One region of the Arthrobacter sp. P1_C12_2 genome, then DNA from elsewhere that is predicted to be linked to it. Evidence: riboswitches for the same ligand, from Rfam matches in the RefSeq annotation. Region 1 holds a riboswitch; each other region holds the start of a gene.
The links. Region 1 has a riboswitch for glycine ahead of gcvP (aminomethyl-transferring glycine dehydrogenase). Riboswitches for the same ligand answer to the same signal wherever they lie in the genome.

Region 1 (3,513 bases):
CGGACGTCGGCGTCATACACCCCGTGGGTGGACGGGTAGGTGATCATGATGCAGGACAGCGCGTCCTTGTTCGCCTCGATCTTGGCGGTCAGGTCCGCGTGGTCGATCGTGCCGTCCGAAGCCGTGGCCACCACCACGACCTTCATGCCGGCCAGCACCGCGGAGGCCGCGTTCGTGCCGTGCGCGGAGGCCGGGATCAGGCAGACGGTGCGCTGGGCGTCACCGCGGGAGAGGTGGTAGCCGCGGATCGCCAGCAGGCCCGCGAGCTCGCCCTGGGAACCGGCGTTCGGCTGGATCGAGACCTGGTCGTAGCCGGTGATCTCGGTCAGCTGGGCCTCGAGGTCCTCGATCAGTTCGCGCCAGCCGGCGGTCTGTGATTCCGGGGCGAACGGGTGGATGGAGGCGAACTCCGGCCAGGAGATGGCTTCCATCTCGGCCGTGGCGTTCAGCTTCATGGTGCACGAACCCAGCGGGATCATGGTCCGGTCCAGGGCCAGGTCACGGTCTGAGAGGCGGCGGATGTAGCGCAGCAGCTGGGTCTCGGAACGGTGCGTGTTGAACACCGGGTGCTGCAGGTAGTCGGAGGTGCGCTCGACGGCGGGGTCCAGGCCGAACCCTTCAGCCGTGTCGGTCACCGACGCGCCGAAAGCGGCGATGACGTCGGCGACGATGTCCACTGTCGTGGCCTCATCGGCGGAGATGCCGACGGTGTCGCCGTCGATGGCGCGCAGGTTGACGCCCTTGGCGTCGGCGGCCGCGATGATCTCGGCTGCCCGGCCCGGCACGGAGACGGTGATGGTGTCGAAGAAGGAGGTGTGCAGCACGTCCAAACCTGCGGCCTTCAGGGAAGCTGCGATGGTCTTGGCGTGGACGTGGACCGACTGGGCGATTGCCTTCAGCCCGTCGGGGCCGTGGTAGACGGCGTAGAAGGAAGCCACGATGGCCAGCAGGGCCTGGGCGGTGCAGATGTTGGAGGTGGCCTTCTCACGGCGGATGTGCTGCTCGCGGGTCTGCAGGGCCAGGCGGTAGGCCGGGACGCCGGCGTTGTCCTTGGAGACACCCACGAGGCGGCCGGGCATGGAGCGCTCAAGGCCCTTCTGCACGGCCATGTAGGCCGCGTGCGGGCCGCCGAAGAACAGCGGCACGCCGAAGCGCTGGGCGGAGCCGACGGCGATGTCAGCACCCTGCTCGCCCGGGGACGTGATGAGCGTCAGGGAGAGGAGGTCGGCGGCGACGGTGACGAGGGCGCCGCGTTCCTTGGCGTCGGCGATCACGGCGGTGTGGTCGAACACGCGGCCGGAAACGCCCGGCTGCTGCAGGACGATGCCGTTGATGACGCCCTCGGGCAGGCCCTTGGAGAGGTCGGCGACCTCGACCTCGAAGCCGAGGGCTTCGGCGCGGCCTTTGACGATCGCGATGGTCTGCGGGAGGCAGTCGGCGTCGAGGACGGTCTTGCCGTCGTGGGCCGTCTTGTTCTTGTTGGCGCGGCGCATCATCAGAACGGCCTCGGCGACGGCAGTGGCTTCGTCCAGCAGCGAGGCGTTGGCGATCGGCAGGCCGACCAGGTCCTGGACCATGGTCTGGAAGTTCAGCAGCGCCTCGAGCCGGCCCTGGGAGATCTCCGGCTGGTAGGGCGTGTACGCGGTGTACCAGGCCGGGGCTTCGAGGATGTTGCGGCGGATCACCGGCGGGGTGAGCGTGTCGTAGTAGCCCTGGCCGATCATCTGCACGGCGGTCTTGTTCTTCGAGGCCAGCTTGCGTAGCTCGGCGAGGACTTCCACTTCGCTGAGGGCCGCGGCGAGCGCAAGGTCGGCGTCCTGACGGATGTCCTTCGGAACGGCGGTGTCCACCAGGGCGTCGACGGTGTCGTAGCCGACAGCCTTCAGCATGGCGTCGACGTCGGCCTGGCGGCGGGCGCCAATGTGCCGGTCAACGAAGGACGTGGAGGCTGGGGTAACAGTCACAAGGAACTCCATAACTCAGGCGGCGCAGGGTACGCCACATTGATTTGGGTTCCTCCCCGCTCTGTATTGGACCTGAGAGTTTCCGCGCAGCCTGCGATTCAGGGACTCCGCTTGCACCGTCGGTGAGCACGGCACGTCCGGGACACGCCTGCTACTTTCCAGAGTTGCCTTGCCGCGGCGGTACATGGGCCTGAGAGATTCCTGGGGAGGATTTGCTCCTACGGCGCCTGCTTGTACCTACTTGCAGGGCTCTCCCGCCGCAGATCAAAGGCGTATTCAATTGGGGGTGACAACAGTCACAGCTCTTATTGTCCTACGCCGGGCGCGCGTCCGCAAACTCCCTCCCGGCGGTGGACCCAGGTTACGGGCGGCGGGCGTCAGCCGCGCAGGCGCTCGACGGCGGCCAGGAGGCTCCGGACATCCGCCTCAACCTCCGGCAGCGGCCCGCCGGGCCCCCGGGCCAGCATGGCGTTGAAATACAGTCCGTCCCCCATGTACAGGACGGCCTTCGCCATGGCGGGTCCGACGTCGGCCGCCAACAGTTCCAGCCAGCTCGCCTGGGCGGCGGCGAAGCGGCGGAGGGTCTCCCCGTGCGCCACCTCGGCGAGCCGCGTTGCCGCCACGAAAACCCGGTCCATGGGGGTATCCGCCCACACCGAGGACTTGATGAAGTAGGCGGCCGCCCCTTCGGGGGCCTCCCCCATGGCAGCAACATCCGCAGCCAGATGCCGGTCCAGCCGTTCGAGCAGGACCGCGATCATCGCCTCCTTGGTCGGGAAGTGGTAGAGCAGGCCGCCCTTGGAAACGCCGGCCCGGCGCGCGACGGCGTCCAGTGTGGCAGCGCGTTCACCGACTTCGATGAGCAGAGATTCGAAGGCATCGAGGACGGCCTCGCGGGCGACGGGTTTCCTGGGCATGCCTCCCATCATGCCTGTCCTGTCGCGCATTTCTTAACTGTACCGTCCAGACGGTATAGTTACGTTGATGAGCATTCCATCGATCACCGCAGCCACCAGCACTACGGCAGCCACCGACCCCCGGGCACCGTGGCGTGACTGGGTGGCGCTTGCCCTGCTGATGTTCCCCGTCCTGCTCGTGGCCGTGGACAACACGGCCCTGACGTTCGCCCTGCCGGCCATCGCCAGCAGCCTGGCCGCCTCCGGCGTCGAACTGCTCTGGATCGTCGATGCCTATCCCCTGGTCCTGGCCGGACTCCTGGTCGCGATGGGCAGCCTGGGCGACAGGATCGGCCGGCGCCGGCTGCTCTTCGTCGGCAGCGCGGGCTTTGCCGCGGTTTCGGCCGTGACGGCGTTCGCGCCGAGCGCCGAATGGCTGATCGCCGGCCGCGCCGGGCTTGGCCTGTTCGGCGCCATGCTCATGCCGTCCACGCTGTCGCTGATCCGGAACATTTTTCCGCAGCCCAACCGGCGCAGGCTCGCGGTGGCGATCTGGGCCGCTGGCTTCTCCGGCGGCGCCGCCCTGGGCCCGATTGCCGGCGGCTGGCTGGTGGAACATTTCTGGTGGGGCGCCGTCCTCCTGATCGCGGTGC
Region 2 (3,513 bases), on a different contig from region 1:
TGTTCGTCGAGGGCAAGCAGTGGGGCGTCGGCGACAGCGCCCAGACGCCGTTCGACCAGTACCTGCAGGCCGCGGTCGACGCCAAGAAGTAACCGTCCGCGGCACATGCCGTTGAAGGGACGCTGTTGAAGGCCCGGCCCCGGATCGCTCCGGGGCCGGGCCTTGGCTTTTGGCCTTCGCTTTGCGGGAGGGGCGTTGCGCGTTTTTCTCACCGGGCGTCGGTGGGCTAATCTTGTCTAGCGTCCTGACATCCGCGCCATTTGTGGCCTGGTGATGTGTCGGGTTGCAGGAATGCCTCCTTAGCTCAGTTGGCCAGAGCACCGCTCTTGTAAAGCGGGGGTCGTCGGTTCGAATCCGACAGGGGGCCCCACGAACCCCTCCTTCCCGGTGATTCCGCCGGGGAGGAGGGGTTTTCTCATGCCCGAAAACGGGGCGATGCTTGGTTGGACAACATGTCCAGCCAAGGAAGTAGCGGATTGGCTCCCGGTCGCACAGGCGTCCGACCCCCATCCACCCTGGCCCACGCGTCGTGGCGTACGATCCGGTTACAACATTCCGGTTCACCACAGGACAGCAGGAGGGCTGATGCAGAGTTCGTCCGTTCCGGCCCGGACAGCGTGGGCCGTGGTCGCGGCCGTGGGCCTCATCCTGCTTTGCCTGGGTCTGGGCCAGAAATTCTACTTCGGGTCCGTCACGAATGCCTTTGCGCGGGACCGACTCGGCAACACGCTCATCCTGGCCGGGGCCGTCCTTGGTCTGGCGGCCGCCGGCTGGTCGAGGTATCGGGGCGATCCCTTGTGGGTCACTGTCATGGTGGCGGTCCCGGCCGTGGTCATTGGGGGACTGAATCTGGTCGTCGGCGACAGCCTGCTGCCGCACATCGCTGCGCTAGCCGCAGTCCCGCTGGGAGTGGCCGGGGTTATCGGCGGCGTCGTCGTCGGGACGCACCGCATCAGGTCCTGAGCCCCGCCCGCCGGCCCGTTGCCGTAGATGGCGTTCATCCGGTCACTTGAGTGGAACGAAGACGGCGGCCGGCCACGTCGGAGGGGAGCGCTTCAAAGCAATTGAAGCTGTAGAGATGGATGCCGTCGATGACGGGCTGCGCGGCCAGCTCGTCGATGAGAGCGCCGGGAGAGTAGCGTTCGCCGCCCAGGAGGCGGCGGGCGAGCGGTCCGGTCCGGCTCACGAACCGCAGGGACGTTCCGACGCCGATTTTCGTTGCCAGTGCGATCAGCCTGGTTCGTTGCACGGCGCCGGCAACCCCGGCCAGGACCGGAAGCGTGACCCCCTCGCGGCGCAGCATCGCCGCATAGCTGTGGATCCTGTCCGCCGAGAAGCACATCTGGGTGACGACGCTGGAGGCAAGTTCCTGCTTGGCCAATAGCGATTCGAGCAGCTGCAGAGTGCCGATGCCGGGGTGGCCCTCCGGGTATCCGGCGATCCCAACGGCCATCTGGCCGCCGCTGATTTCCGCGATCTCGCGCAGCAGCTCGCCGCCATTCGCGTAGGGACCCGCAGGCTGCGGGGCGTCACCGCCTACCGCGAACATTTCCGAGATGCCGGCCACACCACAGTCCCGGATGATGCCGGCCAGCTGGGAGCGGTCCTCCAGGCTCCGGGCTGCGAGGTGCGGGACCACGGTGTAGCCCAGCAGGCTGAGCTGGACGGCCGTGCGCATGGTCCGTCCGATCCCGTGGTGGGGCAGGCACGTGATGGTGAGCGTCGTGGTCAGCGGCACTGCCGTCTGGATTTTTTCGACGATTCCCTCGGAAGGAATGATTTCAAGTCGTGTATGGAACATCTTTGATCCTCTGTGCCAGTGTCACAGTAGAGCTCCTTCTGGGCCAGGGGGCGGGTGTTTTCGGGCCATTTAATAGTCAGGGCTTGGCCCCGGTCCCGTCTACGAATGAACGGTGCGGTCTTGCCAGCGAGTATAGACATTCGTATAAAGTCCGCGCACCGGGGCGGCTTTCATACATATGGATAAAGGGCATCGACAAAATTAAGCAGGTTGTTGTAGCCAGCCGTTCCGGCCCTGCTGGATGATGAATGGCAACACCGCTGGGACCCCGGTCACGGCGCAAGCGACACGCTTTTGATCTGCGGCGGGAGAGTCCCGCAAGCAAATGATGCGGGCGCCGTAGGAGCAAGTCCTCCCCGGGAATCTCTCAGGCCCACGTACCGCCGCTACGAGGCAACTCTGGAAAGCAGCTCGCTCTTCACCAGGAGGGCAAGCTCACCGACGGTGCAAGCAGACCCTGTCTGCGGAATCTCTCAGGTCCACGACAGAGCGGGGAGGAACCCGATCCATAGCCGTGTCCTGCGGGCCGGCCAGACCCTGGAGTTCCCTATGACCGTTCAGTCCAATCCCTCTGCCTTCGTTGACCGGCACATCGGCGCGCGCCGCCAGGCCGACATCGACACCATGCTCAAGGCGATCGGCTACGACAGCGTTGATGGCCTTGTGGACACCGCTGTGCCCGACTCCATCCGTCAGGAAAGCCCGCTCAACCTGGACAGCGCGTTGAGCGAGGTCGAGGTACTGGCGGAGCTGCGCCGCCTGGCGTCCAAGAACAGGATGGCCGTGCAGATGACTGGCCGGCGCCCGGATCCTCGCCGAGCGCCTGGTCCAGCCGGACGTCACCGCCAACGGGATCAACGTGATCTCCGGCGGCACCGACGTGCACCTGGTCCTGGTGGATTTGCGCGAGTGTGAGCTCAACGGGCAGGAGGCCGAGGACCGGCTCGCGGCGATCGACATCACCGTGAACCGCAACGCCGTCCCGTTCGATCCGCGCCCGCCGATGGTCACCTCGGGGCTGCGGATCGGAACCCCGGCCCTCGCGACCCGCGGCTTCGGCGAGGCGGCCTTCACCGAGGTTGCCGACATCATCGCCGAGGCGTTGATCGCCGACGCCGGTGCGGACCGGTCCGGCCTGCGTTCCCGGGTGGAGGCCCTCGCCGCCGCCCACCCGCTTTACCCCTCGGTTGATAACCTCGCCTAAGCGACGTAAGACTGAAGTAGCAGCAGTACAGAACTAGCAGCAGTACAGAACTAACGCAGTACAGATCACGACGCCGGGTTGCCGCACCAGCCGCCGCCCGGCGTCGTGCATCCGGCGGCAGTGCCGCCAACCGGCGGAATTGGCCGCCTACCGGCGGGATTGGCCGCCTACCGGCGGCCGGACCGCCTTCCGGCAAGACCCTCTGCCGGGCCACAGCAAGACCTAGTTAGGAACGGACAATGGCTGTTGGAGTCTTTGACCTCTTTTCCATCGGAATAGGGCCATCCAGCTCGCACACCGTGGGCCCCATGCGGGCCGCCGCGGTCTTCGCCGAGGAACTCAAAGCCTCCGGGGACCTGGAGAAGGTCGCCTCGCTCCGGGTGGACCTCTACGGCTCCCTCGCCGCCACCGGCCACGGCCACGGCACCATGACGGCCATCCTGCTCGGGCTCGAGGGCTTCCACCCCGAGCAGATCCTGCCCGAGGAAGTCGAGGACCGGCTCGCCGC
Region 3 (3,513 bases), on a different contig from region 1:
CTTGGTGGCCTCGGTGAGGCCCTGGCCGCCCATCAGCTTCACGTACGCCCAGGAGATCGGCAGGACACCGGCGGATCCGTAACGTGAAGCGGAGATCGCAGCACCAGTTCCTGGTTCGATAGCGCCGGCGTCGTGCGCCTTGTTCGCGTCCCCTGGCATGAACGGCGCCAGGTGCGCTTTTGCGGCAACCGGGCCAACGCCCGGTCCGCCGCCGCCGTGCGGGATGCAGAAGGTCTTGTGCAGGTTCAGGTGCGAAACGTCGCCGCCAAACTTGCCCGGCTGGGCCAGCCCGACGAGGGCGTTGAGGTTGGCGCCGTCGACGTAGACCTGGCCGCCGGCCGCATGCACGGAATCGCACACCTCGCGGACGTCGGCGTCGTACACCCCGTGGGTGGACGGGTAGGTGATCATGATCGCCGAGAGGACGTCCTTGTGCAGCTCGATCTTCGCCTGAAGATCGGCGTGGTCGATCGTGCCGTCCGAAGCCGTGGCCACCACAACCACCTTCATGCCGGCCAGCACAGCCGAGGCCGCGTTGGTGCCGTGGGCCGAAGCCGGGATGAGGCAGATGTTGCGCTGGGCGTCACCGCGGGAGAGGTGGTAGCCGCGGATGGCCAGCAGGCCGGCGAGTTCGCCCTGCGAGCCGGCGTTGGGCTGGATGGAGACCTGGTCGTAGCCCGTGATTTCGGCGAGGTCAGCTTCGAGGCCGCCGATGAGTTCCCGCCAGCCCTCGGTCTGGGAGTCCGGCGCGAACGGGTGGATGGACGCGAACTCCGGCCAGGAGATGGCTTCCATCTCGGCCGTGGCGTTCAGCTTCATGGTGCAGGAGCCCAGCGGGATCATGGTGCGGTCCAGGGCGAGGTCCCGGTCCGAGAGCTTGCGGATGTAGCGCAGCAGCTGGGTTTCGGAGCGGTGCGTGTTGAAGACCGGGTGCTGCAGGAAGTCGGAGGTGCGCAGCACCGTCTCGGGCAGCTCGAAGCCCTTGGCCTCCACCAGTGGACCGGCGCCAAAGGCGACGACGACCGCGGAGAGGACCTCCGGCGTCGTGGTTTCATCGACGGACACGCCAACTGTGTCCGCGTCGATGAGCCGCAGGTTGATGCCCCGGGCCTCGGCGGCGGCGATGACCTTGGCGGCCTTGCCGGGCACACGGACCGTGAGGGTGTCGAAGAAGGAGTCGCTCGCCAGTTCGCGGCCGACGATCTTCAGCGTGGCGGCGAGGGCGCGGGTGTTGTTGTGGACGGTCTCGGCGATGGCCTTCAGTCCGTCAGGGCCGTGGTAGACGGCGTAGAAGGAGGACACGATGGCCAGCAATGCCTGCGCGGTGCAGATGTTGGACGTGGCCTTCTCGCGCCGGATGTGCTGTTCGCGGGTCTGCAGGGCCAGCCTGTAGGCCGGGACGCCGGCGTTGTCCTTGGAGACGCCGACGATGCGGCCGGGGAGCGTGCGTTCCATGCCCTCGCGCACCGCCATGTAGGCCGCGTGTGGGCCGCCGAAGAACAGCGGCACGCCCAGGCGCTGGGTGGAGCCGACGGCGATATCCGCACCCTGCTCGCCCGGAGGGGTGATCAGGGTGAGGGCAAGCAGGTCGGCGGCGACGGTGACCAGTGCGCCGCGTTCCTTGGCCTCGGCGATCACGCCGGACTGGTCCCACACCCGGCCGGAGACGCCCGGCTGCTGCAGGACGAGACCGTTGATGTCGCCGTCGGGCAGACCGGCGGAGAGGTCGGCGACCTGCACCTCGAAGCCCAGCGCTGCGGCACGGCCCTTGACGATCGCGATGGTCTGCGGGAGGCAGTCGGCGTCGAGGACGGTCTTGGCCCCGGCAGCGGACTTGTTTTTGTTGGCGCGGCGCATGAGAAGCACCGCCTCGGCGACGGCGGTGGCCTCGTCGAGCAGCGAGGCGTTGGCGACCGGGAGCGCGGTGAGGTCCTGGACCATGGTCTGGAAGTTCAGCAGCGCCTCGAGCCGGCCCTGGGAGATTTCCGGCTGGTAGGGCGTGTAGGCGGTGTACCAGGCCGGGGCTTCGAGGATGTTGCGGCGGATCACCGGCGGGGTGACGGTGTCGTAGTAGCCCTGGCCGATCATCTGCACGGCGGTCTTGTTCTTGGAGGCGAGCTTGCGCAGTTCGGCCAGCACCTGGACTTCGCTGAGGGCGCTGTCCAGGGTGAGGGGCTTTTCCTGGCGGATGGAATCGGGGACCGCGTTGTCAACGAGGCCGTCAACGCTGTCGTAGCCGACAGCCTTGAGCATGGTGTCGATGTCGGTCTGGCGGCGGGCGCCGATGTGGCGGTCTGCGAAGGTGGACGGGGACGATTGAACCGTCATGAGAGGAACTCCATAATTCAGGTGGCATCAAAACGCCACGATGATTCGGGTTCCTCCCCGCTCTGTATTGGACCTGAGAGTTTCCGTTTTGCCCTGCTGTTCAGCAGCGCGCCACTTGCACCGTCGGTGAGCCCGGTTGCCCGGACTGCTTTCCAGAGTTGCCTTGCCGCGGCGGTACGTGGGCCTGAGAGATTCCTGGGGAGGATTTGCTCCTACGGCGCCTGCTGAACGTACCGGCAGGACTCTCCCGCCGCAGATCATAAGCTGTGCCACTGGTCGGTGACACAGCTCACAATTTATCTGGTTGCCGGGCAGGATGCAAAATTTATTTCAATTGAGTCGCTGTTCCCGCGGACGACGGCGGGACTCCCCGCCGTCGTCCGCTGGCGTTTAGTGCCGCTCCCCTACAGTGCGGACCAGCCGCCGTCGGAGGCGAGGATGGCGCCGTTGACGTTGGTTCCGTCGTCGCTGAGCAGGAAGGTGATGGAGGCGGCGAGCTGCGCCGCGGCGGGCGTGGGACGGTGGCCTGCATCAGCGGGCCGAGGCGTTCGGCCGCGCTGGGATCCCCTGGTGGTCACGATGTTGGTGAGGGTGGGGCCAGGCGCCGCAGTCATCGCCCTCAAGGCCGGGGCCCCGCACCACATGAACCAAGAACAGCTCGCCGCAACGGTCCACCGTTCAAAGCCAGACCCTAGGCCGCGTCCTGACCCGGCTGGAGGCTGGAGGCTTCGTCACGAGGAAACGCAACCCACATGGCCGCCGCCAGTTCCAGGTTGAGGTAACCGACCCTCAGAGCAGCCCGCAAGGCGGAAAGCGCCGCCGTTGCAGCAGACTTCGACGGATGGGAACTTCCTCGGGAACATCTCTCCCGTTTCGTGAATATCTTCCGAGATCCCCGACAAGCGCGAGGTCCGAGCCGTAGCTAATTCGACACACTGTCCGGGCGGACGCCCTTGCGGATCTGTGGCGGGCAGGACGCGGGGCCCGCCGTCGTCCGGTGTGAGGACAACAACGAGCGGGACGGCGGGAAATCGTCCCGCCCTCCCGTTGATTCCTGCTCCCGAGACTCTCAGAAGTGTCCGGTCACCAGGTGCCCGAGCCGTGGTGGCGCTTGTTGTGGTCATGCCGGTGACCGTTATGGTCCCAGAACCCATCCTTGTCGTGACGGCAGCCGTCCCGTCCCGT

Region 2: linked by a shared signal. The riboswitch ahead of AC1DZQ_RS22030 (hypothetical protein) and the one ahead of gcvP (aminomethyl-transferring glycine dehydrogenase) in region 1 are both predicted to bind glycine.
Region 3: linked by a shared signal. The riboswitch ahead of gcvP (aminomethyl-transferring glycine dehydrogenase) and the one ahead of gcvP (aminomethyl-transferring glycine dehydrogenase) in region 1 are both predicted to bind glycine.

Annotation. Positions count from the first base shown of each region.
Region 1 is NZ_JBFUAF010000041.1:3,429-6,941, forward strand. Features, by position in the region: gene gcvP (aminomethyl-transferring glycine dehydrogenase) at 1-1,976, opposite strand, end outside; glycine riboswitch at 2,016-2,131, opposite strand; glycine riboswitch at 2,133-2,231, opposite strand; gene AC1DZQ_RS22350 (TetR/AcrR family transcriptional regulator) at 2,342-2,881, opposite strand; gene AC1DZQ_RS22355 (MFS transporter) at 2,949-3,513, shown strand, end outside.
Region 2 is NZ_JBFUAF010000035.1:11,619-15,131, forward strand. Features, by position in the region: gene AC1DZQ_RS22010 (DsbA family protein) at 1-92, shown strand, start outside; tRNA gene AC1DZQ_RS22015 (tRNA-Thr) at 294-370, shown strand; gene AC1DZQ_RS22020 (hypothetical protein) at 586-963, shown strand; gene AC1DZQ_RS22025 (methylenetetrahydrofolate reductase) at 998-1,801, opposite strand; glycine riboswitch at 2,097-2,194, shown strand; partial or broken gene AC1DZQ_RS22030 (hypothetical protein) at 2,351-2,602, shown strand; partial or broken gene AC1DZQ_RS22035 (serine hydroxymethyltransferase) at 2,595-3,005, shown strand; partial or broken gene AC1DZQ_RS22040 (serine dehydratase beta chain) at 3,245-3,513, shown strand, end outside.
Region 3 is NZ_JBFUAF010000001.1:286,814-290,326, forward strand. Features, by position in the region: gene gcvP (aminomethyl-transferring glycine dehydrogenase) at 1-2,328, opposite strand, end outside; glycine riboswitch at 2,381-2,489, opposite strand; glycine riboswitch at 2,491-2,588, opposite strand; gene AC1DZQ_RS01390 (hypothetical protein) at 2,733-2,942, opposite strand; gene AC1DZQ_RS01395 (hypothetical protein) at 3,412-3,513, opposite strand, start outside.